3 regions of the Streptomyces sp. NRRL S-920 genome follow, and region 1 is predicted to be linked to each of the others. Evidence: riboswitches for the same ligand, from Rfam matches in the RefSeq annotation. Region 1 holds a riboswitch; each other region holds the start of a gene.
What was found. A riboswitch is a leader RNA that binds a small molecule or an ion and turns the genes downstream of it on or off. The one in region 1 is predicted to bind cyclic di-AMP.
Positions count from the first base shown of each region.

Region 2: another riboswitch for cyclic di-AMP. It lies ahead of IG54_RS0100370 (transglycosylase SLT domain-containing protein); the one in region 1 lies ahead of IG54_RS0113885 (C40 family peptidase).
Region 3: another riboswitch for cyclic di-AMP. It lies ahead of IG54_RS0127790 (M23 family metallopeptidase); the one in region 1 lies ahead of IG54_RS0113885 (C40 family peptidase).

Region 1 is NZ_JODF01000016.1:8,928-16,617, forward strand. It holds gene IG54_RS0113875 (M23 family metallopeptidase) at 42-1,571, shown strand; gene pcrA (DNA helicase PcrA) at 1,613-4,102, opposite strand; cyclic di-AMP (ydaO/yuaA leader) riboswitch at 4,347-4,503, shown strand; gene IG54_RS0113885 (C40 family peptidase) at 4,511-5,782, shown strand; gene IG54_RS0113890 (hypothetical protein) at 5,898-6,251, opposite strand; gene IG54_RS0113895 (NlpC/P60 family protein) at 6,594-7,679, shown strand.
Region 2 is NZ_JODF01000001.1:95,694-103,383, forward strand. It holds gene IG54_RS41105 (PucR family transcriptional regulator) at 1-191, opposite strand, end outside; gene IG54_RS0100355 (hypothetical protein) at 602-898, shown strand; gene IG54_RS37495 (EF-hand domain-containing protein) at 1,088-1,675, shown strand; gene hppD (4-hydroxyphenylpyruvate dioxygenase) at 1,672-2,817, shown strand; gene IG54_RS0100370 (transglycosylase SLT domain-containing protein) at 2,842-3,579, opposite strand; cyclic di-AMP (ydaO/yuaA leader) riboswitch at 3,583-3,738, opposite strand; gene IG54_RS0100375 (hypothetical protein) at 4,294-4,659, shown strand; gene IG54_RS0100380 (hypothetical protein) at 4,772-5,035, shown strand; partial or broken gene IG54_RS42410 (glycosyltransferase family 2 protein) at 5,081-5,469, shown strand; gene IG54_RS43415 (hypothetical protein) at 5,740-5,871, shown strand; gene IG54_RS0100400 (hypothetical protein) at 5,950-6,585, shown strand; gene IG54_RS0100405 (hypothetical protein) at 6,696-6,935, shown strand; gene IG54_RS0100410 (S1 family peptidase) at 7,009-7,690, opposite strand, start outside.
Region 3 is NZ_JODF01000048.1:18,819-26,508, reverse strand. It holds gene IG54_RS0127810 (glycosyltransferase) at 1-892, opposite strand, end outside; gene IG54_RS0127805 (alpha/beta fold hydrolase) at 1,035-1,928, shown strand; tRNA gene IG54_RS0127800 (tRNA-Met) at 2,050-2,123, shown strand; gene IG54_RS0127795 (PP2C family protein-serine/threonine phosphatase) at 2,314-3,453, shown strand; cyclic di-AMP (ydaO/yuaA leader) riboswitch at 3,628-3,775, shown strand; gene IG54_RS0127790 (M23 family metallopeptidase) at 3,787-4,875, shown strand; gene IG54_RS0127785 (aldo/keto reductase) at 4,955-5,899, shown strand; gene IG54_RS0127780 (PrsW family intramembrane metalloprotease) at 5,906-7,276, opposite strand; gene trmB (tRNA (guanosine(46)-N7)-methyltransferase TrmB) at 7,320-7,690, opposite strand, start outside.

The DNA of each region.
Region 1 (7,690 bases):
CGCACTGCTCCGCCCTTGCTGCCGAGGCGAAAGAGAAGTTGGTGAACGACCGTCACCCGTCGGGGAGCTCGACTCCCCAGTCCTCGGCACCCGGCGCCGACTACCCCCTCAACGCGACGTACGACCAGCGAAGCGCCCAGCCCGGCGGTTACGGCTACGACACCTACTCCACCGGCGGTTTCGACACCGGCAGCATCAGCACCGGAAGCTTCGACACCGGTACCTTCGCCACCGATCCCCTCTTCGGCGACATGCCCGGCACCGAGTACGACACGGGCCAGTGGGCGACCACGACGAGCACCCAGCAGCAGACGACCACGTACGACGCGCAGCAGCACGCCGCCGCCTACGACACCGGCGGCTACGACACCACCTCCGTCTGGTCGGCCGGTGGCTATCAGCAGCTCGCCGACATCCCGTCGCAGCCGGGCCCCGACAGTACGGGCCAGTGGGACACCGGCTCCTGGGACCAGGGCCCGGCGACCGGTCAATGGCAGACGCAGACCTTCGACACGGGCGCGTACGACGCCACGGTGTGGAACTCCGCCGGCGAGACACACGAGCAGCACGAGTCACCCGAAGCACGCGAGTCTCACGAGTCGCACGAAACTTCGCAGCCGTACGAGCTGACCGAGCAGTACGAGATCTCCGCCGAGGCGCCGTTCGACAGCGAGGCCCCGTTCGACAGCGAGAGCCTGTACGACGGCGAGGCCGAGGACCCGTACGACACCGACGTCCCCTACGCGAGCGCGGAGCCCGAGTCCGTCTCGGGGATTTTGGCCCCCGGCCCCCGTACCGCCCGCGGCAAGAGCGGCGGATCCGGTGCGGGCCGGTCCAGGGCCCGGCGCCGTACCCCCGCCAAGCGCTCCGCCCTCCTCACCGTCGCCGTGCCGTCGGCCTGCGTGATGGGCGTCGCCGGGGTGGCGGCCGCGTCCGTGGGCAGCTTCGGCGGGGACGGCGAGAAGGAGACGACGGCCTCCGCACCGGACGCCACGTCCGTGAAACCCTCCACCGCCAACAGCAAGCTGGACACCCAGCTGGCCAACCTCTCCGCGGACGCGGGCGACTTCGCGGACCGCGCGAGCCGCACGCAGGAACGTATCGACCTGAAGGCCGAAAAGGTCGCCGCCCAGAAGAAGGCGGCCGCGGAGGCGGCGCGCAAGGAGCGGCTGCGCCCCAAGTTCGCGCTGCCGGTGAAGCAGCACGGTCTGAGCGCGCAGTACGGCCAGGCCGGCGTCAACTGGATGTCGGCGCACTCCGGCATCGACTTCCCCGTCTCGTACGGCACGGAAGTCTTCGCCGCGACCGACGGCACCGTGACCACGAAGTGGAACAGCGCCTACGGCAACATGGCGATCGTGACCGCCAAGGACGGCACGGAGACGTGGTACTGCCACCTCTCCTCGCACAAGATCTCCAGCGGTCCCGTGAAGGCGGGCGAGACCATCGCCTACTCCGGGAACTCCGGCAACTCCACCGGACCGCACCTGCACTTCGAGGTGCGCCCCAGCGGCGGCTCGGCGATCGACCCGCTGCCGTGGCTGCGCAGCCACGGCCTCGACCCGACGTAACTCCGCCGCCCCCGGCGCGGCTCCGGGCGCCGCCCGGAGCGTTACAGCTTCTCGACCGGCGCGTACCTCAGCAGGAGCCGCTTCGGCTTGGGCTCGCCGAAGTCCACCGTCGCCTCGGCGTTCGCCCCCGTGCCCTTCACCCCGACCACGGTCCCGAGGCCGAACTGGTCGTGCGTGACCCGGTCCCCCACCGCCAGCGAGACCACCGGCTTCTCCGAGGCGCGGCGCGTGGCGAAGCCCTGCGCGCCACCCGTGCGCGAACGCGACGACGACAGCGACGAGGCGATGCCCGCGGCGGGACCGGACGAGGCGGGGGCGCCGACGGAGCCCTTCCGCTTCCAGTCCAGATGGGTATCCGGAATCTCTTCGAGGAAGCGTGAGGGCGGGTTGTACGAGGGCTGGCCCCAGGCGCTGCGCATCGAGGACCGGGTGAGGTAGAGCCGCTCACGCGCGCGCGTGATGCCCACATAGGCGAGGCGGCGCTCCTCCTCCAGCTCCTTGACCTGGCCGAGGGAGCGCATGTGCGGGAAGACGCCGTCCTCCATGCCGGTCAGGAACACCACGGGGAATTCGAGGCCCTTGGCGGTGTGCAGCGTCATGAGAGTGATGACTCCGGAGCCGTCGTCCTCCTCATCCGGAATCTGGTCGGAGTCGGCGACGAGCGCGACGCGCTCCAGGAAGTCGGAGAGGGTGCCGGCCGGGGCGGGCCCCTCGTCGCCCTCCGCCTGCGCCGCCTGGGCCTGGGCGTACTCCTGCTCGAACTCCAGTGCCACGGCGGCGAGTTCCTGGAGGTTCTCGATGCGGGTCTCGTCCTGCGGGTCGGTGGAGGCCTGCAACTCGGCGAGGTAGCCGGTCCGTTCGAGGACGGCCTCCAGGACGACGGCCGGGCCCGCGCCGGACTCGACGACGGTGCGCAGCTCTTCCATGAGCGTGTTGAACCGCTTGACGGCGTTGGTGGAGCGGGCCGCCATGCCGTACGCCTCGTCGACGCGGCGCAGCGCTTGCGGGAAGGAGATCTTCTCGCGCTGCGAGAGCGCGTCGATCATCGCCTCGGCGCGGTCGCCGATGCCCCTCTTGGGGACGTTGAGGATGCGCCGCAGCGGCACCGCGTCCTCGGGGTTGGCGAGAACGCGCAGGTAGGCCAGCACATCGCGGACCTCCTTCCGCTCGTAGAAGCGGACGCCGCCGACGACCTTGTAGGGCAGGCCGACGCGGATGAAGATCTCTTCGAAGACGCGGGACTGGGCGTTCGTACGGTAGAAGATCGCGACGTCGCCGGCCTTCGCGTCGCCCGCGTCCGTGAGGCGGTCGATCTCGTCGGCGACGAACTGCGCCTCGTCGTGCTCGGTGTCGGCCACGTACCCGGTGATACGGGCGCCCGCGCCCTGGTTGGTCCACAGGTTCTTCGGGCGGCGGCTTTCGTTCCGCTCGATGACCGCGTTCGCGGCGGTCAGGATCGTCTGCGTGGAGCGGTAGTTCTGCTCCAGGAGGATCGTGGTCGCGTCGGTGTAGTCCTCCTCGAACTGGAGGATGTTGCGGATGGTGGCGCCGCGGAAGGCGTAGATCGACTGGTCCGCGTCACCCACCACGCACAGCTCCGCGGGGTCGTCGCCCTCGCCTCCGGAGGGGCCGACCAGCTCGCGCACCAGGGCGTACTGGGCGTGGTTCGTGTCCTGGTACTCGTCGACCATGACGTGCCGGAAGCGGCGGCGGTAGTGCTCGGCGACGTCCGGGAAGGCGCGCAGGAGGTGGACCGTCGTCATGATCAGGTCGTCGAAGTCCAGCGCGTTCGCCTCGCGCAGGCGGGACTGGTACATGGCGTAGGCCTCGGCGAGGGTCTTCTCAAAACCGTCGGCGGCCTGGGCGGCGAAGTCCTCCTCGTCGATCAGCTCGTTCTTCAGGTTCGAGATCTTGGCGCTGAAGGACTTCGGGGGGAACTTCTTCGGGTCGAGGTCCAGGTCGCGGCAGACCAGGGCCATCAGCCGCTTGGAGTCCGCGGCGTCGTAGATCGAGAAGGAGGACGTGAAGCCCAGCTTCTTGTACTCGCGGCGCAGGATGCGCACGCAGGCGCTGTGGAAGGTCGAGACCCACATCGCGTTGGCCCGGGGGCCGACGAGCTGCTCGACGCGCTCCTTCATCTCGCCCGCGGCCTTGTTCGTGAACGTGATCGCGAGGATCTGGCCGGGGTGGACACCGCGCTCGGCGAGGAGGTACGCGATGCGGTGGGTCAGTACGCGGGTCTTGCCGGAGCCGGCGCCGGCGACGATGAGCAGCGGGGAGCCCGCGTGCACGACGGCCGCGCGCTGGTTCTCGTTCAGCCCCTCCAGGAGCGTGGCCGGGTCGATGACCGGGCGCGGGGCTCCGTCGCGGTAGTGCGAGTCCCGGGTCATGGGCACGTCGAACTTCCCGCTGAACAAGTCGTCCGGAACCGGTTCCGGAGCGCTGTCCTCGGGCGGCGGCGGGGGTTCTTCGTCCGCGGCCCCGGAAGGCCGCATGTCCGCCAGGAAGCTGTCATCAAAGAGGCTGCTCATCGCCTCCCGAGTCTAGGCGGCCCCACTGACAACCCGCCCCGGGTTCCGGCCACCCCGGGGCTGTTCACGCCGCGGCCGCGCCCGGTCACGCTCCGCCACTCCGCTGCGGGCCTACGCCCTGACGCTCGTAGAGTCACGAAAATGTATCGGTCATATCGAACATCATCCTTCACACGTGCCTCACAAGTTGGTTAGCGTGCTCCGCGGGCCGCACGTCCCCCCACCGGCGAACCCCGCCGGGAACGGGTGGCCCCCGCCGAGTCCGACGTGTTCGGAACCGGGGACCCACCGAAAACTTGGGGTGAATCGGTCCCGTACTTCGTACGGGACCGTAGGGCAACCTTCCGGACCACCCGCCCGAACCCGACAGCTAACCCGGTAGGCGGTGTACGGAAGGAGTCGCCTCCCTTGGCGTCGCACCGCAAGCCGCGGGGCCGGTCAGCCGGCATACGCACCACCCCCGCCGTCGGTATCACCACGGCCGCCCTCACGTCCGTGGCGCTCCTGTCGCAGAGCGCGCAGGCAGCACCCTCCGCGCCGACAGCGCCCTCCGCGCCGGTGGAACCCAGCCTCGACGAGGTGAAGAAGAAGGTCGACGACCTCTACCGCCAGGCGGGCGTGGCCACGCAGAGGTACAACTCGGCCAAGGAGAAGACCGAGAAGCAGCGCAAGAAGGTCGACCGTCTGCTCGACGGCGTGGCCAGGCGCGCGGACAGGCTGAACGAGGCGCGCCAGGAGCTGGGCTCCTTCGCCGCCGCGCAGTACCGCACCGGCACCGCGTCCGAGACCGCCACGATGATGCTCGCCAACGACCCTCAGGGCTACTTCGACCAGAACCACCTGGCGGACCGGCTGACCTCGCGGCAGAAGAAGGCCGTCGACGAGTACCGGGCGGAGCAGGCGACGGCGACGAAGCAGCGTACGAAGGCGGCGAAGAGCCTCAAGACGCTGAGCGAGTCCCGGGACGACCTCAGGGCGAGCAAGCGGGCCGTCCAGAGGAAGCTGGGTGAGGCGCGCGGACTGCTGTCGCGGCTGACCGCCGAGGAGAGGGCGCGGCTCGCCGCGATCGAGCGGAGGAAGGAGCGGGAGGCCAAGCGCAAGGCCGAGGATCTGGCCCGCGAGCAGGCCGCGGAGGCGGAGCGCAAGCGCAAGGCGGAAGAGGCGGCGCAGAGGGAGCGGGAGCAGGAGCGGGGAGGGGGCCAGGGCTCCTCCGGGCCGGACACCGGCTCGGGTTCGGGTGCCGGGTCCGGCTCGGGTTCGGGTGCCGGGTCCGGCTCGGGCTCCGGTTCCGGTACTGGTACTGGTTCCGGCAGCGCGGAGGGCGGCTACGCCACGAAGGCCGCGAAGGTCATCGGCTTCGCCGAGGCCCAGATCGGCAAGCCGTACGTCTGGGGCGCCACGGGACCCGACTCCTACGACTGCTCCGGGCTCACCCAGGACGCCTGGAAGGCCGCGGGGATCTCCCTGCCGCGCACCACGTGGGACCAGGTGAAGGTCGGCACCACCGTGAAGACCGCCGATGCCGCCCCCGGCGACCTGGTCTTCTTCTACGACGACATCAGCCACGTGGGGATCTACATCGGCGACGGCAAGATGATCCACGCCCCGAAGCCGGGCGCCAACGTACGCGTCGAGTCGATCTACTCCATGCCGCTCCACAGCGTGGTGCGCCCGGCGTAACCACGAGAAGCATCCGCTGACGGCCCTCTATGCGAAACGGCCCTCTACGCGCGCGTGGCCCGCACTCTCCCGGGAGAGTGCGGGCCGCGCGCGCGTAGAGGGCCGTCAGCGGGGATCAGGTCCACAGAACGGCGATGAAGATGTTCGCCGTGGTCAGCAGCCCCACCGCGCCGAAGACACCCTTGTCGACCTTCTCCTCGTCCCGCTTCACGTAGACCAGCGCGAGGATCACGATCAGCACGGCCATCTTGATGCCGATCTTGAGGTTGTTGACGGCGTTGTCGTCCGCCTGGTTGAGGCCCACCAGGACCACTCCGGTGACGAGCATGGTCAGCGCGCCGTGGAGCATCGCGGGGCTGAAGCGGGCGCTGCCCTGGCCCATCTGCTTCATCTGGGTGAGGAAGCCGCCCAGGAGCGAGGCGATGCCGATGATGTGCAGGCCGACGAAGAGATGGATGAGTACGTCCATGAGGCCGGAGCCTAACCGGGCCCCCTGCCGCTTGCCGCAGGCGGCCCCTTACCACCCGCTGACGGACAGGCGGGCCGCAATCGACACATTGGTCATAGTTACGCGTGAACAGGGCTTCGATCGATGGTCGGCACGGACAGACACAGTCACCTTTCCGCCCACTCCCGCCCATTACGCGCAATCCGTCACCACGCCGTGACGGCCAGGTTTAGCGTCCTCCCCCAGGTGACCGGCTCCCCACCGCCGCCCTCCCGGGGCGGCAGTCGGCCACCACCGCCGAGAAACCCGGCGGCGGCCCGCTCCCCCTGTGTGGGTCGCCGCCGGCCAGCGAAGGAGCCCCTCGTGGCAGCGCACCGCAAGCCCAGACAGCGCTCGCTCAGCGGCCACACGGCCCGCACCGCCGCCATCCTCGCCCTCGCGGGAGCCGCCTCGGCGACCGCCCTCCAAGGCTCTGGGCACGCGGACCCACGGCTCAGCCCCGCCGCGGTGAAGGCGAAGGTCGACGCGCTCTACCGCGAGGCGGAGGTCGCCACCGAGAAGTACAACGGTGCGAAGGAGAAGGCCGACAAGACCGAGAATTCGCTCGGTGAGCTGCGCGACGAGGCGGCCCGCAAGCAGGAGGAACTCAACTCCGCCCGCGCCGCCCTGGGTTCCTACGCGGCCGCCCAGTACCGCGCGGGCGGCATCGACCCGTCCGTCCAGCTCGCGCTCTCCTCGGACCCCGAGCAGTTCCTGGACCGCGCCTCGCTGGCCGACCGGGCGGGCAGCCGCCAGTCCGCGGCCATCGGCGGCGTACGCAGAAAGCTCCAGGAGGTCGACCAGCTGCGCGCCGAGGCCGATGACCGCCTGTCGACCCTCCGCTCGCGCCAGGCGGAACTGAGGAAGCACAAGAAGACCGTCACCACCAAGCTCGGCGAGGCCAAGCGACTGCTGGCCCGGCTCACCGAGAAGCAGCGCGCGCAGTTCGCGGGCGACGAAGGCTTCGCGGGCGACGAAGGCAGGGCCACCCGCTCGGACGCCCGCACCGCAGCCCCCGGTGCCCGCGCCCCCGAGCCGGGCAGCGCGGCGAAGGCTCCCAACGCCCGTGCCGCCGCGGCCGTTTCCTACGCGTACCGAGCGATCGGCAGCCCCTACGTGTGGGGCGCGACGGGCCCGAGCGCCTTCGACTGCTCGGGACTGACGCAGGCCGCCTACCGCTCGGCGGGCGTCTCACTGCCCCGCACCACGTACGCCCAGATCGCCGCGGGCGAGCGCGTGCCACGCTCGGCACTGCGCCCCGGTGACCTGGTGTTCTTCTACTCGGGCATCAGTCACGTCGGCATCTACGTCGGGAACGGCCAGATGATCCACGCCCCGAACCCGAGCGCTCCCGTACGGCTCGCGCCGATCGACCGGATGCCGTTCGCGGGCGCCACACGGGTGGCGTGAACCTGCCCTCG
Region 2 (7,690 bases), on a different contig from region 1:
TGCTCGCCCAGCTCGCGTAGGAGCCTCGCGACCTCCTCCGTCCCATAGACACCGACGCCCAGCACGATGGCGCGTGGCGGGAACGCGACCTCATCGCCCGGGTCGTGGATGACAACACCACCCACCGCGTCGGTCAGCTCGGGGCTCCCGTGCACAAGATCGAGCAGGGCAGGGCTGAAGTCCTCAAGCACACGGACAAGGCTGGTACGAAGATTCAACGGCAGGTCCCTGATCACCACCTCAGGCTAAGACGGCGACTGTCACCCGGGTTCGTGTGGCTGAACGAGTTCGGAGGCTGGAATCGTCGTCTCATACGAGAATGCGGGCGGACTCCGGCTTCTGCCGGTGCCCGCGTGCCCCTAGGCGCCTGCTCCATCCACTGAGCTACGGGGTCTGGCCTGCGTAAACGAAGCTTCCACCCGCGCCGAGCGCGACCGCGCCGTCCCCGCTGCCTTCCAGTGCTTCCGGCGAACCCCGAGGGACCGCGCGCGGCGGCCACGCTGCTCGTGATCGCTGACCAGCAGCGCCCCAACTGGGCGAGGAGGGCGGTACGTTCGTCGACGCGATTGCAAGCACGATGAGCGCGAGGGGCAATATGTCGATGGGCAGCATGTCGATGGGCGACCGTGTCGTGACCGTACTGGGCGAGTTGTTGACAACGACCGTATGCATGGCGTTGGACAAGAACTACGTCCGCGGCTTCGACGAGGCGTCCAGCGCCTGCGTGGGGGTGTTGGCGGAGGCCAGCGACGGACTGGTGGCAAAGATGGCGTCCGGGGTCAAGCTGTCCCCGCAGGAGCAGGCACTGTACGCGCGGCTGTCCGAAGTGAAGGCCGAGATGGAAAAACGTCTGGAGGCTTCCTACGAGCCGCCGTCCGCGAAGCTCAACTTGCCCTAGCCGCCCGGCGTTATACGCCGGTGGTCAGGTAGCGATGTGCTGGCGGGCGGGGGCCCGGCCCCGCGGACCCGTAGTGCGGGGGATGAGCCGAGCAACTCCAATGCACTAGCAGAGGGCGACGCGCGCGGCGTCACTGGCGAGCATCGAACATGTCGGCATTCACCGGCCTCCGCCATGGTCAATCCCCCCATGGTCAACCCCTCCATGGTCAACCCCTCCATGGTCAACGGAAGGCACCCTGCGATGAACGGCAACGCCCACGAGCGCACCCGGGCCCGGTTCGACATGCTTGACGCGAACGGCGACGGCCGGCTGCAACGACAGGACTTCGCGCTGCTGGCCGATCGCGTGATCGCCAGCCAGGACGAGCCCCTCGACTCGGCGAAGGCACAGCAGGCCCGCTCGGCACACGAAACGTACTGGCAGGGCCTGCTCGACCATGCGGACACGAACGGCGACGGGATCGTGAGCTTCGAGGAGTACGCGGCCGCCGTGCGGGACAGCGGCGCGCAGGACCGGTTCATCCGGCCTTACGCCCGGGCGATGGTGAACCTGTGCGACCGCGACGACGACGGCCGGGTCGAGCGTGCCGACTACCTGGCGTACATGGCCGCCGTGGGGTTCGCCCCGGACCGCGCCGCGTCGATGTTCGACCAGCTCGACCAGGCCGGCGACGGAAACATCAGCGCCGACGCGTGGGCGGAGGTCATCTGCCGGTACTACGGCAGCCCGGCCGAGGACGCCGTGGCCGACCAACTCATCGGCTCGCCCGCGTGAGCAGTCGGGCGATCGGCTCGACGGCGTCCGCGGCAGGCACGCGGACGCCGTTCGTCATCGAGGGCTTCGACTCGGTCGGCTTCGCGGTCGGCAACGCGTTCCAGAGCGCACACTTCCTGGTGACCGCGTTCGGGATGACGCCGGTCGCCTACCGCGGCCCGGAAACCGGGAGCCGCGACGAGTGCTCGTACGTCCTGCGCGCCGGCGCCACACGGTTCGTGGTCACAGGTCCGACGCGGTCGCGCACCGCGCTCGGCGAGCACGTCGCCGAACACGGCGACTCGGTGTTCGACGTAGGGATCCGGGTCTCGAACGTCGAGGCCGCCTTCCGGCACGCGGTCGCCGCCGGGGCGAGCGGCCTCGATGAGCCGCACGAACTGCGAGACGCGGACGGTGCGGTCCGGCTGGCGAGCTTCGCGGCCTACGGCCCGGTCCGGCACACCTTCGTCGACCGGTCGGCGTACCGCGCCGCCTATCTCCCCGGCTACCAACCGTGCCCGCACACGTTTCCCCAACCGCCCCCCGTACCGTATTTCACGGCGATCGACCACTGCGTCGCCGCCGTCGAAGCGGGCCGGATGGACGAATGGGTCGACTTCTACCAGCGTGTCCTCGGCGGCGAACTGCTGGCGGAGTTCATCGACGGGGAGATCTCCACGCGGTACTCGGCGCTGCGTTCGAAGGTGGTCGCCGACAGGTCGCGCCGGGTCAGGTTCCCCGTCGTCGAACCCGCGCCGTCGGAGCGCGCCAGCCAGGTCGAGGAGTTCCTGCGCTTCCACGGCGGCCCGGGGGTACAGCACGTGGCACTCGCGACCGGCGACATCCTGCGCGCCGTGGACGGCATGCGCGCGGCCGGAGTTCAGTTCCTGCCGGCCCCGGCCGCGTACTACGAGGACCCGGGCCTGCTCGCCCGCATGGGCCCGATCAGCTCGCCGATCAGCGAGCTGCGTGACCGCGGGGTCCTGGTCGACCAGGACGAGAACGGCCACCTCCTGCAAATCCTCACCAAGCCCGTGCAGGACCGGCCGACCGGCTTCTTCGAGCTGATCGAGCGGCACGGCTCGGAAGGCTTCGGGGTCGGCAACTTCGCCGCCCTCTTCCACGCCATCGAACGGGAGCAGGACCGACGCGGCAACCTGTGAGCCGCCGAGGCCTGGCGCCGAGGCCTAGTACGGACCGTTCACATTGTCGATCGAGCCGTAGCGGTCGGCCGCGTAGTTGCAGGCGGCCGTGATGTTGGCGACGGGGTCGTAGCTGTCCAGCGACGTGCCCGGGACGTGGTACGCGGCGAACGTGGGGGCGATGACCTGGAGGAGCCCCTTGGACGGGGTGCCGGCGACCGCGTTGGAGTCCCAGTTGTTGATGGCCAGCGGGTTGCCGGAGGACTCGCGCATGACGTTGCGGTGGATGCCCTCGTAGGAACCGGGTATGCCGTGCTGGGCCATGATGTCGAGCGACTCCCTGATCCAGCCGTCGAGGTTGTTGGCGTAGGTCTTCTTCGCCGGGGCGGCGGCAGGCACGGCCGCACGCTCGGAGCGGTCCGCCCGCTCGGCGGACGCGGGGGAGGCGTCCGTCTTCTTCGCGGGCTCCGCCGCGCCCTTCGCGCCGAGCGTGAGCTTGAGGCCGGGGTGGATCAGCTTCGGGTCGCCGCCGAGGACGCCGCGATTGTCCTCGTACAGCTTCTTCCAGCCACCGCTCACGGAGTGCTCCCGGGCGATCTTGGAGAGGGAGTCGCCCGCGACGACGACGTACGTGCTCGCGTCCGCGGCCGGCTTAGGGGCCGCGCCGGCGCTCGTCGCGCCCAGCACCGGCAGGACGAGGACGGCTCCACCCGTTCCCGCGGCGGCGATACCGCGGTTGAGCGATCTGGACTTCGGACGGCGGTGCTTTCCCTTTGCGGGCATGAAAAAGTTCCTCTCCGTCGCCTGCGAGGTGAGCTGTCGGGTTTGGACGGGAGCTGTCCCGGCGCATTTGAACGCGCCTTCACCCCGAGCCGTTCCGGAAACCGGATCGGCGGCTTACCTGGGTCCCCCGCTCCTGCCGTGGGTGAGTGAGTGGAAGGGTTTCCGGGCAGCGGCAGGATTCGGCGTTCCGCCCGGATTGACGGTGACATTAAGCGAGAAAGGCGGGACGGAACAAGGCGGGAATTCACACAGGCGAATACGGAGAGTCGTCCTGGGGAGTCAGAACTCCTCGCTCTTTCTGATCAACAAAGCCAACTCGCTTTGCGGGGAACGGAAATGCGCGCGGTGGCCCTAATGATCACGGCTGTCGGCGTGACCCATTTCACTGAATGGGGAGGGGGGAATTCGGGGCTATCGTGATTTCCGCTGCAAAGAAGGACATATCGCACCCCCTGTCTCCGTGGGCATGCCACTCCAAGGGGACCTGTGACCCCACCAGGCCCTGATCGTTGTAGGGGTGCTCGGAGCGCCCCCGCTTCGTCCGAGGAGGAGAGCCTTTCCGCTCCTTGCCCCCAGCCCCCGCCAGGCACAATCGAGTTGGCTGCCCCTTGGATACGACCAGCCCGCACGAACCCCCCGCCGTGTCCGCCACCGCGGAGGCACGCGGCGACCGTCGAACGGCTGCGCCACGACCCGCTCGCCCCGGGCAACCCGATGGTCGACGCCAGCACCCCCAGCCAGTACTCCTCGCCCTGGACGGTGCTCCTCGGCGCGTCGGCCAAGCTGACGGGGCTCGGACCGTTCACCCTGCTCCGCGTCGCGGCACTGGCCTCGCTCACCCTGCTCGGCACAGGCGTCTGGCAGTTCACGCGCACGTTCACCAGGCATCGCTCGGCGCCCGCGCTGGCCCTTCTGTGTCTGCTGCTCCTGTGGGGCCCTCTGCGGACTCACCGGGACCGGCGGGATCCGCTCGTCGTCTTCTTCGCTCTCGGCGCGATGGTGGTTGCGGCAGGGGCCGCGAGCGGGCACTGGTGGTCGAGAACGGCCCTCGATTCGCGCGCGTCAGCTGCGCCGGGGTGACCTGGACAGTGCTGCTTTTCGGGGCCTGGACGCAAACGGGAGCACTCGGGTATGTCGTTCGTGCGGACGCGCTGCCCGAAGCGATCGAGCGCAGAACTATTTCGCTTCGCGCATGGTGCCCGCGTACGGGCCATACACCGTGGCCACCGGATACCCGGACTTCTTTCTGCCCGAGGAACGGCAGCGCAGGAAGACGGTCGAGCGCTACTTCGCTCCCGGCGCCGATCGCGAGGACCGCGTCGACGCGCTGCTCCGCTATCACGCCAAGTGGATTATCCAGACGAGGGGCGAGGGCGGACGGCCCGAGGGCGATCAGGCCCTGCGGAAAACCGCCACCGGGCCGACAGGGCAAGTCCTTTACGAAGTGGTCGGGTGACGGGCATTCCAGGACCACGGGAGATGGGCATGTGTGGGAGAGGAAATGCGTGTGTCTGATAGCCACCGTGGGCGCCACGGCAGAGAGCACGACGACGGGGCGGAGACGACGTCGCGTACCCCCGATGTAACTGTCGTCGTCATTGTCTACAACGACCCGCAAAAGCCTGCCCCGTGCCGTGGCGTCAGTGCTCAACCAGTCGCTGCGCAATCTCGAAGTGATCATCTGCGACGACCGCTCGACGGACGAGACCCCCTCGATCGCCCGCCAGTTGAGGGAAATGCGACCCCCGGGTGCGCTATCTGCGGCTGAGCAAGAACAGCGGGGGGTGCGGCGCCCCGCGCAACGCCGGCATCGCCATGGCCAGAGCGCCCCACATCATGTTCCTCGACGGCGATGACGAACTGCCCAAGCACGCCTGCAAGTCGATGCTGCTGACCTTGGAAGGGACCGAATGGCCCGCAGCTTCGCGGTCGTACCGTGGGCGGTCTACACCTGGCGGCTCGCCGCCGCCCGGGACAAGCCCTCCATCTCCTCCAGCCACCACAAATCCGCAACGTGGTCGCACCGCGGCACGTCAAGCGCGAAGGGGACAGAACCTACTGGGGTCGGGGAGATGTCCCTCGTGGCGCTGACCAGCGAGTGCGAGGGGCGTCCGATGGCGCTGGCCGCGGCCTCCGCGTGCGGGGTGCCCTGCGTCATCGATGCGTGTGCTGATCGAGGACGACGCACGACGAGAGCGCTACGGGCGCGCGGCGTACGAGCACGTCTCCGCGCTCGCGCTGCCCACCGTGCCGGACCGCTGGGAGTCGCTGTTCGACCAGGTCGAACGGTAATCCAGCAGCAACTTGCGTTCGAGGCGCTCTGCCGTATTGAGTCACCCCCCACACCGAGAAACACAGGATCAGGAACACATGAGCACTCAGCGCACCACGCGGTACCGCCGGCACATCGGCCTCGCGGTCCTCGCCACCCTCACCGCCGTCTCCCTCGCCGCGTGCGGAGGCGGCTCCGGCAAGAAGAGCCGGTCCGGCGGGACCGGCGGGGCCGGCGGGTCCTCGGAGTCGAGCGAGGCGCCGAAGAACCTCAAGCTCGGGCAGGCAGGGCCGGCGCAGGAGATCACCAGATACGAGAAGACCGGCAAGTTCTCCCTCACGCCGACGAAGGTCACCCTCGGCAAGCCGGCGGACCTCGACGAGCTGAACGACAAGAAGAAGTACAAGGACCTGAAGGTCGCCTGGATCTACGTGAAGGCCAAGCACGTCGGCGGTTCCGCGGTGAAGGAGCCGATGGTGATGGGCAACGTGAGCGGCGAGACCTCCGCGGGCGAGCCCGCGACGCAGTTCCTCCTCATCGGCGACCTCTCCAGCCGTCCCTCCGACTGCCTCGGCAACGACGGCGCGAAGAGCCTCGGCAGCGACGACATATGGAAGAAGGGCGAGACGCGCACCCTGTGCGAGCCCTACCTCATCCCCGCCGACACCACACTGAAAGCAGTGACGTACTCGCAGGGGTACTACAAGGAGCCCATCAAGTGGGCCGTACGGTAGGACCCGGAGGTCCGTTCGGGTGGAGAGGGTGTGCTGGGCCGTTACGCGGCCCTGCTGCCGCGGCAGGTGACATAGCGACAGTACCTGCGTATTCCAGGAGGAATATACTCATGCGCGTTCGCTCGACCATCCTCGCCGCCGCTCTCACCGTGTCCGTCCTGGCCGTCGGCGCGGGCGCGGCCGTCGCCGACGACGACCACCACCGCTACAACCCGCGCCACGCGTGCTACGACCACGAAGGGTTCGCCGGTACGTTCGACAGCGTCGGCGGCCCGCTCGGCATCGTCTGGTCCACGGCCGCGGGCTACGACCACGAGGGCTGCGGTAACAAGGGCGGCAGCCGGCACTGACGCGTCCGCAGGCGGCGCGGTGGTGAGGCGGGATTCAGCCCTCCTCACCACCGTGCTTCGCGTGGGGCGTACGTCAATTGCCCCCGTCGCCCATCGTGGCGCCGACGGCGGCCAGTGCGGTGGTCACGGGCTGGAAGAACGTCTCACCGCCCGCCGTGCAGTCGCCGCTGCCGCCCGACGTGAGCCCGATCGCGCTCCCGTCGCCGGTGAACAGCGCGCCCCCACTGTCTCCCGGTTCGGCGCAGACGTCCGTCTGGATGAGCCCGGAGACGGTGCCTTCCGGGTAGTTCACCGTGGCGTTCAGCCCGGTGACCGCGCCGTCCCGGAGCCCGGTGGTGCTGCCCATGCGGAACACTTCCAGCCCGACCGCCGCGTCGGCGGCCCGCACGATCTGGGTGGGCTGCCCGTTGCCCGTGTTCACGACGCTCGGGGCGTCCGTGGCCGGATCGTCGTACGTGACCAGCGCGAAGTCGCCGTCTCCCGGGAACGTCGCGGCCTGGACGGTACCGATGGGCGCGCCGTTCGGGTCCTGCGACCACTGCTGGGCGGCGACACCGCAGTGCCCCGCGGTGAGGAAAGCGGGGCTTCCGTCCCCGGCCGTCACATTGAAACCCAGCGAACAGCGCGCGCCGCCCCCGAAGATGGCGTCGCCCCCCGCGGCGAACGGTTTGAACTCGCCCTTGGACTTCTGGATGCGGGCCACGCCCGCGCCGAGCGACTCGACGGTCTTCTCAAGCCTGTCCCACCGTTCGCCG
Region 3 (7,690 bases), on a different contig from region 1:
AGACGTCCAGGCCCTGCCAGCCGGCCTGCACCACCGCGCGTACGCCCAGCCTGCGCACCACGTCCCTGATGGTGTCGCTCAGCCGCTCCGCGTCACCGGGAGAGACGCTGCCGAATCCGAAGTACACGGGAGCCGGACCCGAGGCGAGGAAATCGAGCAGGCGTTCGTCGGGGCGCCAGTGAGGGTCCCGGGCCGGCCACCAGTAACCCACGCACGCATGGCCGTCCGGCAATCGGTGGCCCTTCGGCAGCAGGGCGCTGCTGTATCCGTGCAACACGCGCCGGTGGCGCAGTACTTCAGCGGGCGGGCGGCCCATTCCGCGGCCCACTCCGTAACCCATTCCGCGCCGCATTCCCAGTTCCTGGCGGACCCAGGAAAGAGCCGGAGCGTACAGCGGGCTCATGGCGGCCCGCGTCAGGGTCTCGGCGAGCCGGTAGCCGTGGGGCGACAAGGCGGGGGCCGCGCTCAGTCGCGGCAGGAGCATTCCGGGGGCCGCTGTGTAGATTCCGGTACAGGGCAGGCCCGTCCCCTCGGCGATCACGGCGCATACCGGGTGCGCCAGAGGATGGGCGAGGATCGCGTCCACGCCCTGCCCGGTCGCTTCGAGAACGCCGCGGGCCATCACTTGGGCGATGTCCTGGGCGTTGCGCTTCCTGCGCCGCAGCCGGGCGGGGCTCTGCCACCGGTCGAAACGGTCGGCAGCCAGCGCGGACTCCTCCTGCCGGGCCAGCGGAAGAACGTGGACCGGCATGTTGTGGAGGCGGAACCTGGGCGCGTGACGTTCGGAGGTGGCGACCACCACCTCCTGTCCCGCGGCGACGAGGCGTACGCCCAGCCCGACATAGGGGGCCACGTCACCCGTCGAGCCCCACGTCACCAGCAGCAGTCGCATGCGGCCGAGTATGGACATGGCGCCCGTCGACCGTGCGGGGGAACACCTCCGACAGCCCCGACGAGCACGGCGTAACGCTCGAAAGGACCAAACCGGCGGTGAAATGCCGTGTCGGCCGTCCGGCCGTCGATATACAGGGCGGATGTCCCAGAGCATCGACGTGCACGTGACAGAACATGAGTTGCACTTCCGCGGCTTCCGGTACGTGGCCCGCCTGGCCACGGCGGGCGGCTGCGCGACCGAACCCGTCGTCGTCCTGGGCGGTTCCTCGCAGGATCGGTTCTCCTGGCTGCGGTACGAGCGGGTGCTCCTGTCGCACAGCAGCATGCTGACCCTGGAACTGCCCGGCTACGGAGACGCCGATCCCCTCCCGGTCGAACACGGCATCGACTTTCTCGCCGACACCGTCCGCCACGCCGTCGACGCGCTCTCGCTGGGACCGGTCAACGTATTCGGCGCGTGCTTCGGAGCCGCCATCGCGCTGCGCCTTGCCCAACGGCACCCGGATCGGGTCACGCGTCTGATGCTGGGGGGAACCGCCCAGGAGATCTCCCCCGAGTACATCGCCTCCGCGCACCGATGGCGCCGCATGGTGGACGACGGCCTGCTCGACGATGTGGCCCAGGACATGGTCGAGCAGTTCATGTCACCGCCCGAGCATGGGTTCGTGCGGCGACGGGCTGCCGTGGCTCGCCTGATGCGGCAGAGGTTCGCCCATCTCACCGCGCGTGAACTCGCCATGGACGTCACCCACCACGAGCGTCTCCTGTCGCACGCGTGGAGTCTGCCCGAGCCGGTGATCACCGCTCCCGCCCTCGTGTTCACCGGCGAGCACGACTCCATCACGCCCCCTCCCGTCGGCCGCCGCGTCGCCGAGGGGCTCGGGGCCCGGTTCGCCACGATCAAGGACTCCGACCACCTGGTGCAGATCGAGCGCGACACCGATCTGGCCGACTTGATGGACCGTTTCTTCACCGACCAGCCGCTCGAAGCCCTTCCCTACCTCAACCCCGTGGAGTGCTTCGCCCCGGCATGACAGGACCGGCAGCGGCCCCCCACCGAGGCGATGTCCGCCGGCTTCCGGCCCGGCGCGGGCGGGCCCCCCGGAGCGGTGGTTCGCTTCACCCCTTTGGATGCCGTACAGTTGTGTTTACCGACGCGGGGTGGAGCAGCTCGGTAGCTCGCTGGGCTCATAACCCAGAGGTCGCAGGTTCAAATCCTGTCCCCGCTACTGAAGACCCAGGGCCGGAAGCGTTCATCGCTTCCGGCCCTGGGTGTTTTCCGGCCCCGTGTGCCAAGAGGGCGTGCGGCACCCAGGACGTGCGTAACCCGCTCGGCCCCCACCAGGTCGCCCCCGCACCCCGCTCCGGGAAGCCTGAGTGCGGCGCGGTGATGGGCGCGGACTCGGCGGGAGACAAGCGGTGGGGCAGCGTGGCGGAATGGGCGGCGGGACCACCGCGCACGAGCGGGCCCTCGTCCGCGCCCTGCCCGTCCTGCTCCTGGCCGTCGGGATCGTGTACGACGCCTCGACCCCGGCCGAGTTCACCGCCGCCCCGCTCTTCACCGCCGCCCCGCTGATCGCGGCCCCCTTCTATTCGCTGCTCCACACCGTTCTCATGGGCATCGCGGCCTCCGTCTCCGTCCTCGTACTGCACTACGGCAACACCAACACCAGCCATGTCGAGGCCGTCACCGAGCTGGTCACCGTGGCGACCGTCGCCGCCCTCGCGATCGTCATCAACCGCGTCATCCACCGCGGATACGACCGCCTCGCCACCGCCCGCTCCATCGCCGAGGCCACCCAGCGCGCCGTCCTGCCGCAGCCGGACCCCCGCATCGGCGGGCTCGACATCGCGGCGCGGTACGAGGCCGCGCAGGCCGACGCGTTCATCGGCGGTGATCTGTACGCCGTACAGGACACCCCGCACGGCGTACGGCTCGTCGTCGGGGACGTACGGGGGAAGGGCATGGGCGCGGTGGCGGCCGTCGCCGTCGTCATCGGGGCGTTCCGGGAGGCCGCCGAGCAGGAGGCCACGTTGGAGGCCGTGGCGGAGCGCCTGGAGCGGGCGCTCGCGCGGGAAGGCATGCGGCGGGACGGGCTCGACGCCTTCGAGGGGTTCACCACCGCCGTCCTCGCGGAGATCCGGCACGGCGAAGGGGCCGTACGGCTGGTCAACCGAGGGCACCCGGCGCCCCTGCTGCTGCGCGGCGACGGACGGCTGTGCGTGCTCTCCGCGAGCGAGCCCGCGCTGCCGCTCGGCATGGGTGAGCTGGGGTTCTGGCCGGACCGGGCGGACGAGTCGGAGTTCCCGCCCGGCGCGATGCTGCTCTTCTACACAGACGGCCTCTCGGAGGCGCGGGACGCCGCGGGGGAGTTCTACGATCCCGCGACCCGGCTCGGCGGGCGGATCTTCCCCGGCCGCGAGGGGCCGCACGCGCTGCTCGCCGCGCTCGCGCAGGAGGTACGGCGGCACACCGGGGGCGCGGCGACGGACGACATGGCGCTGCTCGCGGTGCGGCGGCCGACGGCCGGGGACGCCGAGGTCACCGGCCGTGACTGAAGTGCACCGCTCCGCAGAACAATTGACGTCCTGTCAAGGGAATGTGAAGTTCCGGTGGCGGGTGGGCGGGGGTCCGCGTTAACGATCAACCGGAACAGCTTGGAATACGGACCCCCTGTCTATTAACGTTCGATAACGCAGCACGGTCGTCCCAGCCGTCACTAGAGGCGGCTCCGTGCGCACACGCCTAATCCCGCAAGGGAGCCGGGGAACCACCAACTTGGGGTGAATCGGGCATCTGTGCATCCGTGCCAGCTGTTCGTAGGAGACCTTCCTGCTCCGAACCCGTCAGCTAACCCGGTAGGCGAGAAGGAAGGAAAGGAGTGCGCCCCAGTGGCGTCCAACCGGCCTGCCCCCCAAGCCGTGTACATACCGAACGACGACGATTTCGGTGGGTACGACCAGGAGACCTGGGAGGAATGGAATCCCACTGAGGAGTCCGTCCGTCCCGTCCGCGGCAGGCACCGTGTGCACAAGAAGGGCGGCGGCGGGCTCGCCCGCAGCTCCACCGTGCTGGGCGTCGGCGTCATCGCCGCCGTCGGCGCGGGCGGCATCGCCACCGCGCAGGACGGCAAGCCCCCGGTCTCCATATCGATGCCCGACCTGGGCGCCGTCACCGACTCGCTGCCGGAGGCCAAGTCCCTTCCGGGCGTGGGCTCCCTGATATCCGACGACGCGCCGGACGCCGCGGGCTCCGATGCCGTCCCCGCCGGCGCTCCGCTCACGACCGCCGGTATGACCACCGCCGACGCGGGGCAGGGCACCTCCGACGCGGGCGAGGCCCTGCGCGCCCGCATCATGCAGCAGGCCGAGAGCCAGCAGAACCAGGCGGACGACGCGGTGCGGACCGCTGCCGAGGAGGCCGCCGCCAAGAAGGCCGCCGAGGAGGCCGCCGCCCAGCAGAAGGAAGCCAAGCGCGAGGCCGACGCCAAGGCCGATGCCAAGGCTGCCGCGAAGAAGAAGAAGGAGGAGGAGGCCCGCAAGGCCAAGGCCCTGGCCGAGCGTCGCGCCAAGCTCGCGAGAAGCTACGCCATCCCCACCTCCTCGTACACCCTGACCTCGCACTTCGGTGACTCGGGCTCGATGTGGTCCTCCGGTCAGCACACCGGTCTCGACTTCGCTGCGCCGACGGGTACCCCGCTCAAGGCCGTGCACACCGGCACCGTCAAGGAAGCCGGCTGGGCGGGCGCGTACGGCTACCGCACGGTCCTGGAGCTGTCGGACGGCACCGAGGTCTGGTACTGCCACCAGTCCTCCCTCAACGTGAGCGTCGGGCAGAAGGTCAGCACGGGCGACGTCATCGGCCGCGTCGGCGCGACCGGCAATGTCACCGGGCCCCACCTCCACCTGGAAGTCCGCACCTCCGGCGGCGCCGCCATCGACCCGCTGGCCTGGCTGCGGAGCAAGGGCCTCAACCCCTGAGCGGTCCCGTAGGGCGGACTTGACGTTCCCTTGGGGGAGTTCCCGGAATTCGTTTTCCGGCAAGGACGTTGAGGAATGCATGACTCCTCTTCGTACCCTCGGCGGATCCGACCTCGAAGTCTTCCCGCTCGCCCTCGGCGGCAACGTCTTCGGCTGGACCGCCGACCGGACCGCGTCCTTCGCCGTCCTCGACGCCTACACCGCGGCGGGCGGCAACTTCATCGACACCGCCGACGCCTACTCGCACTGGGTGGAGGGCAACAAGGGCGGCGAGTCCGAGACCGTCATCGGCGAGTGGCTGGCCGAGCGCGGCAACCGCTCCGACGTCGTCATCGCGACGAAGGTGGGCGCCCACCCCGAGTACAAGGGGCTCGCCGCCGACACCGTCAAGAGGGCCGCCGACGCGTCACTGCGCCGCCTGGGCACCGACTACATCGACCTCTACTACACCCACTACGACGACCCGTCGGTCCCGGTGGAGGAGGTCATCGGGGTGCTCGACGAGCTGGTCGAGGCCGGCAAGGTGCGCGCCATCGCCGCCTCCAACATCAGCCCCGAGCGGCTCCAGGAGTCCCTCGACTTCTCCGACCGCGAGGGCCTCGCGCGCTATGTCGCGCTCCAGCCGCACTACAACCTCGTCTCCCGCGACACCTACGAGGGCCCGCTCCAGGCGGTCGCCTCCCGCTCCGGCCTCGCGGCCGTCCCCTACTTCGCGCTCGCGTCCGGCTTCCTCACCGGCAAGTACCGCCCCGGCGCACGGGTGGAGAGCGCGCGCAGCGGCCGGGTCGAGGAGTACGTGGGCAGCGAGCGGGGCGACCGAGTCCTCGCCGCGCTCGACACGATCGCGGCGGAGCGCGGCGTCCAGGTCGCGACCGTGGCGCTCGCCTGGCTGGCGGCACAGCCCACCGTCGCGGCACCGATCGCCTCCGCACGCACGGTCGAGCAGCTGCCGGCCCTGCTGGCGGTGGCGGACGTGGAACTGACGGAGACGGAGACCGCGGCGCTCACGGCGGCTTCGGCCTAGCGGCGGCTACGAGCGGTAGGGGTTGTACGGGGCTTGGACGTACGGGGCTTGGAGGGGCGGAGCTTGCGCGTACGGGGCCTGGGGGTGACCCGGGTACCCGTACGCGTACCCGTGCCCGGCGTACGGCATGGGCGCGGGCATGGGCATGGGGAGCATGACCGGGGCCGTCGCGCGGGCCGCGTAGGCCAGGGCGGGGCGGGCCGGTTCGCGGCGCTCCCAGAGCTTTTCGAGCAGCTCCCGTTCGCGTACGACGAAGTCGGGGCCCGCCCTGCCGCGCCGGCCCCGGTGGCGCAGGAACGCGAGCGACGTCGCGTACATCTCGTACTCCACGACCGTGCGGGCCGCGGCCTTTCCCCAGGTGTACGAGGCGTAGTCGCGGGCCAACGCGCGGGCGCGCATCGAGCCGAGCGCGAACGGCTCGGGCGGGGTGAGCCAGCCCGCCGCCGTGTACGCGGGCAGCTCCGCGCGGATCAGGCGCAGTTCGCGCTGCCGGGTCCAGATCGCCAGCCAGGTCAGCAGGCCGAAGGAGGGCAGCATGATGAGCGCGTACACGGTGAAGAACCCGTACTGGCCGAAGACCGCGGAGCCGTTCCACAGCGCGTGCATGCCCATCGCGAGCAGCAGTCCCGTAAGGGGAAGCAGTACGCGGCGCAGGTGATGGCGCTCGGCGGCGAACGCGGCGAGGCCGAAGCCGATGCCGGTCAGGACCGTGAACAGCGGGTGCGCGAAGGGTGACATGACCACGCGTACGAAGAACGTCGCGGCCGTCACGGAGGCGAGGCCGCTGTCGCGGCTGAGCTGGTCGGTGACGAAGGCGTTGCCGAGGTAGAGGATGTTCTCGGTGAACGCGAAGCCGGTCGCGGTCACCCCGGCGATCACCACGCCGTCGACGAGGCCGGTGAAGTCCCGTCTGCGGAAGAGGAAGACGAGGAGTATGGCCGCCGCTTTGGCCGATTCCTCGACGATCGGGGCGATGACCGTGGCGCCCAGGGTGTCGGCGCTGGTGGGGTCGGCGGTGGCGGTGGCTATCCAGCGGATCGCGAAACTGTTCGCGACGATCGCGACGAGCGCGGCCGCGCAGGCACCCCACGCGAAGGAGAAGAGGAGGTTTCGCCAGGGCCCCGGCGCCACCCGGTCCAGCCAGCGGAACGCGGCGACGAGCAGCGGTACGGGAACCGTGGCGAGGCCGAGCCCGACGAGGAAGCCCTCGGTGCCGGTCTGCTCCCTCACCAGGGCGAGGATCACCAGGCCGGAGAGGGCGAGCAGGGTGACGAGCCCGGCCGCCCGTATCGCGCGCCGCTGCCACCAGCGGGCGCGGCGCAGCTCCCCCGGGGCGGGGGCCTCGGGGGGTATCGGATACGGAGGACTGGTGGCCACGTCGTTGACCCTAACGAGGGATACGGGTGACCGCGACGGGGTGTCAGCTCCGGGGGCTTGTTCCGGTGCCCTCGCGGGCCGGTTCGTGCAGGGTCTCGGCGCGGCGGAAGAGCAGGTCGTGGACGGTGTGGCCCTTGTCCAGGCCCTGGCCCTCGAAGCGGGTGAAGGGGCGGAAGGCGGGGCGCGGGGCGTACCCGCCGTCGGGCTGGGTGTTCTCGAAGTCGGGGTGCGCGGTGAGCACCTCCAGCATCTGCTCGGCGTACGGCTCCCAGTCCGTCGCGCAGTGCAGCAGCGCGCCGGGCTTGAGCGAGGGCGCGGCCAGCGTCAGGAACTCCGGCTGGATCAGGCGGCGCTTGTGGTGGCGGGCCTTGGGCCAGGGGTCGGGGAAGTAGACGCGGAGTCCGTCGAGGGACT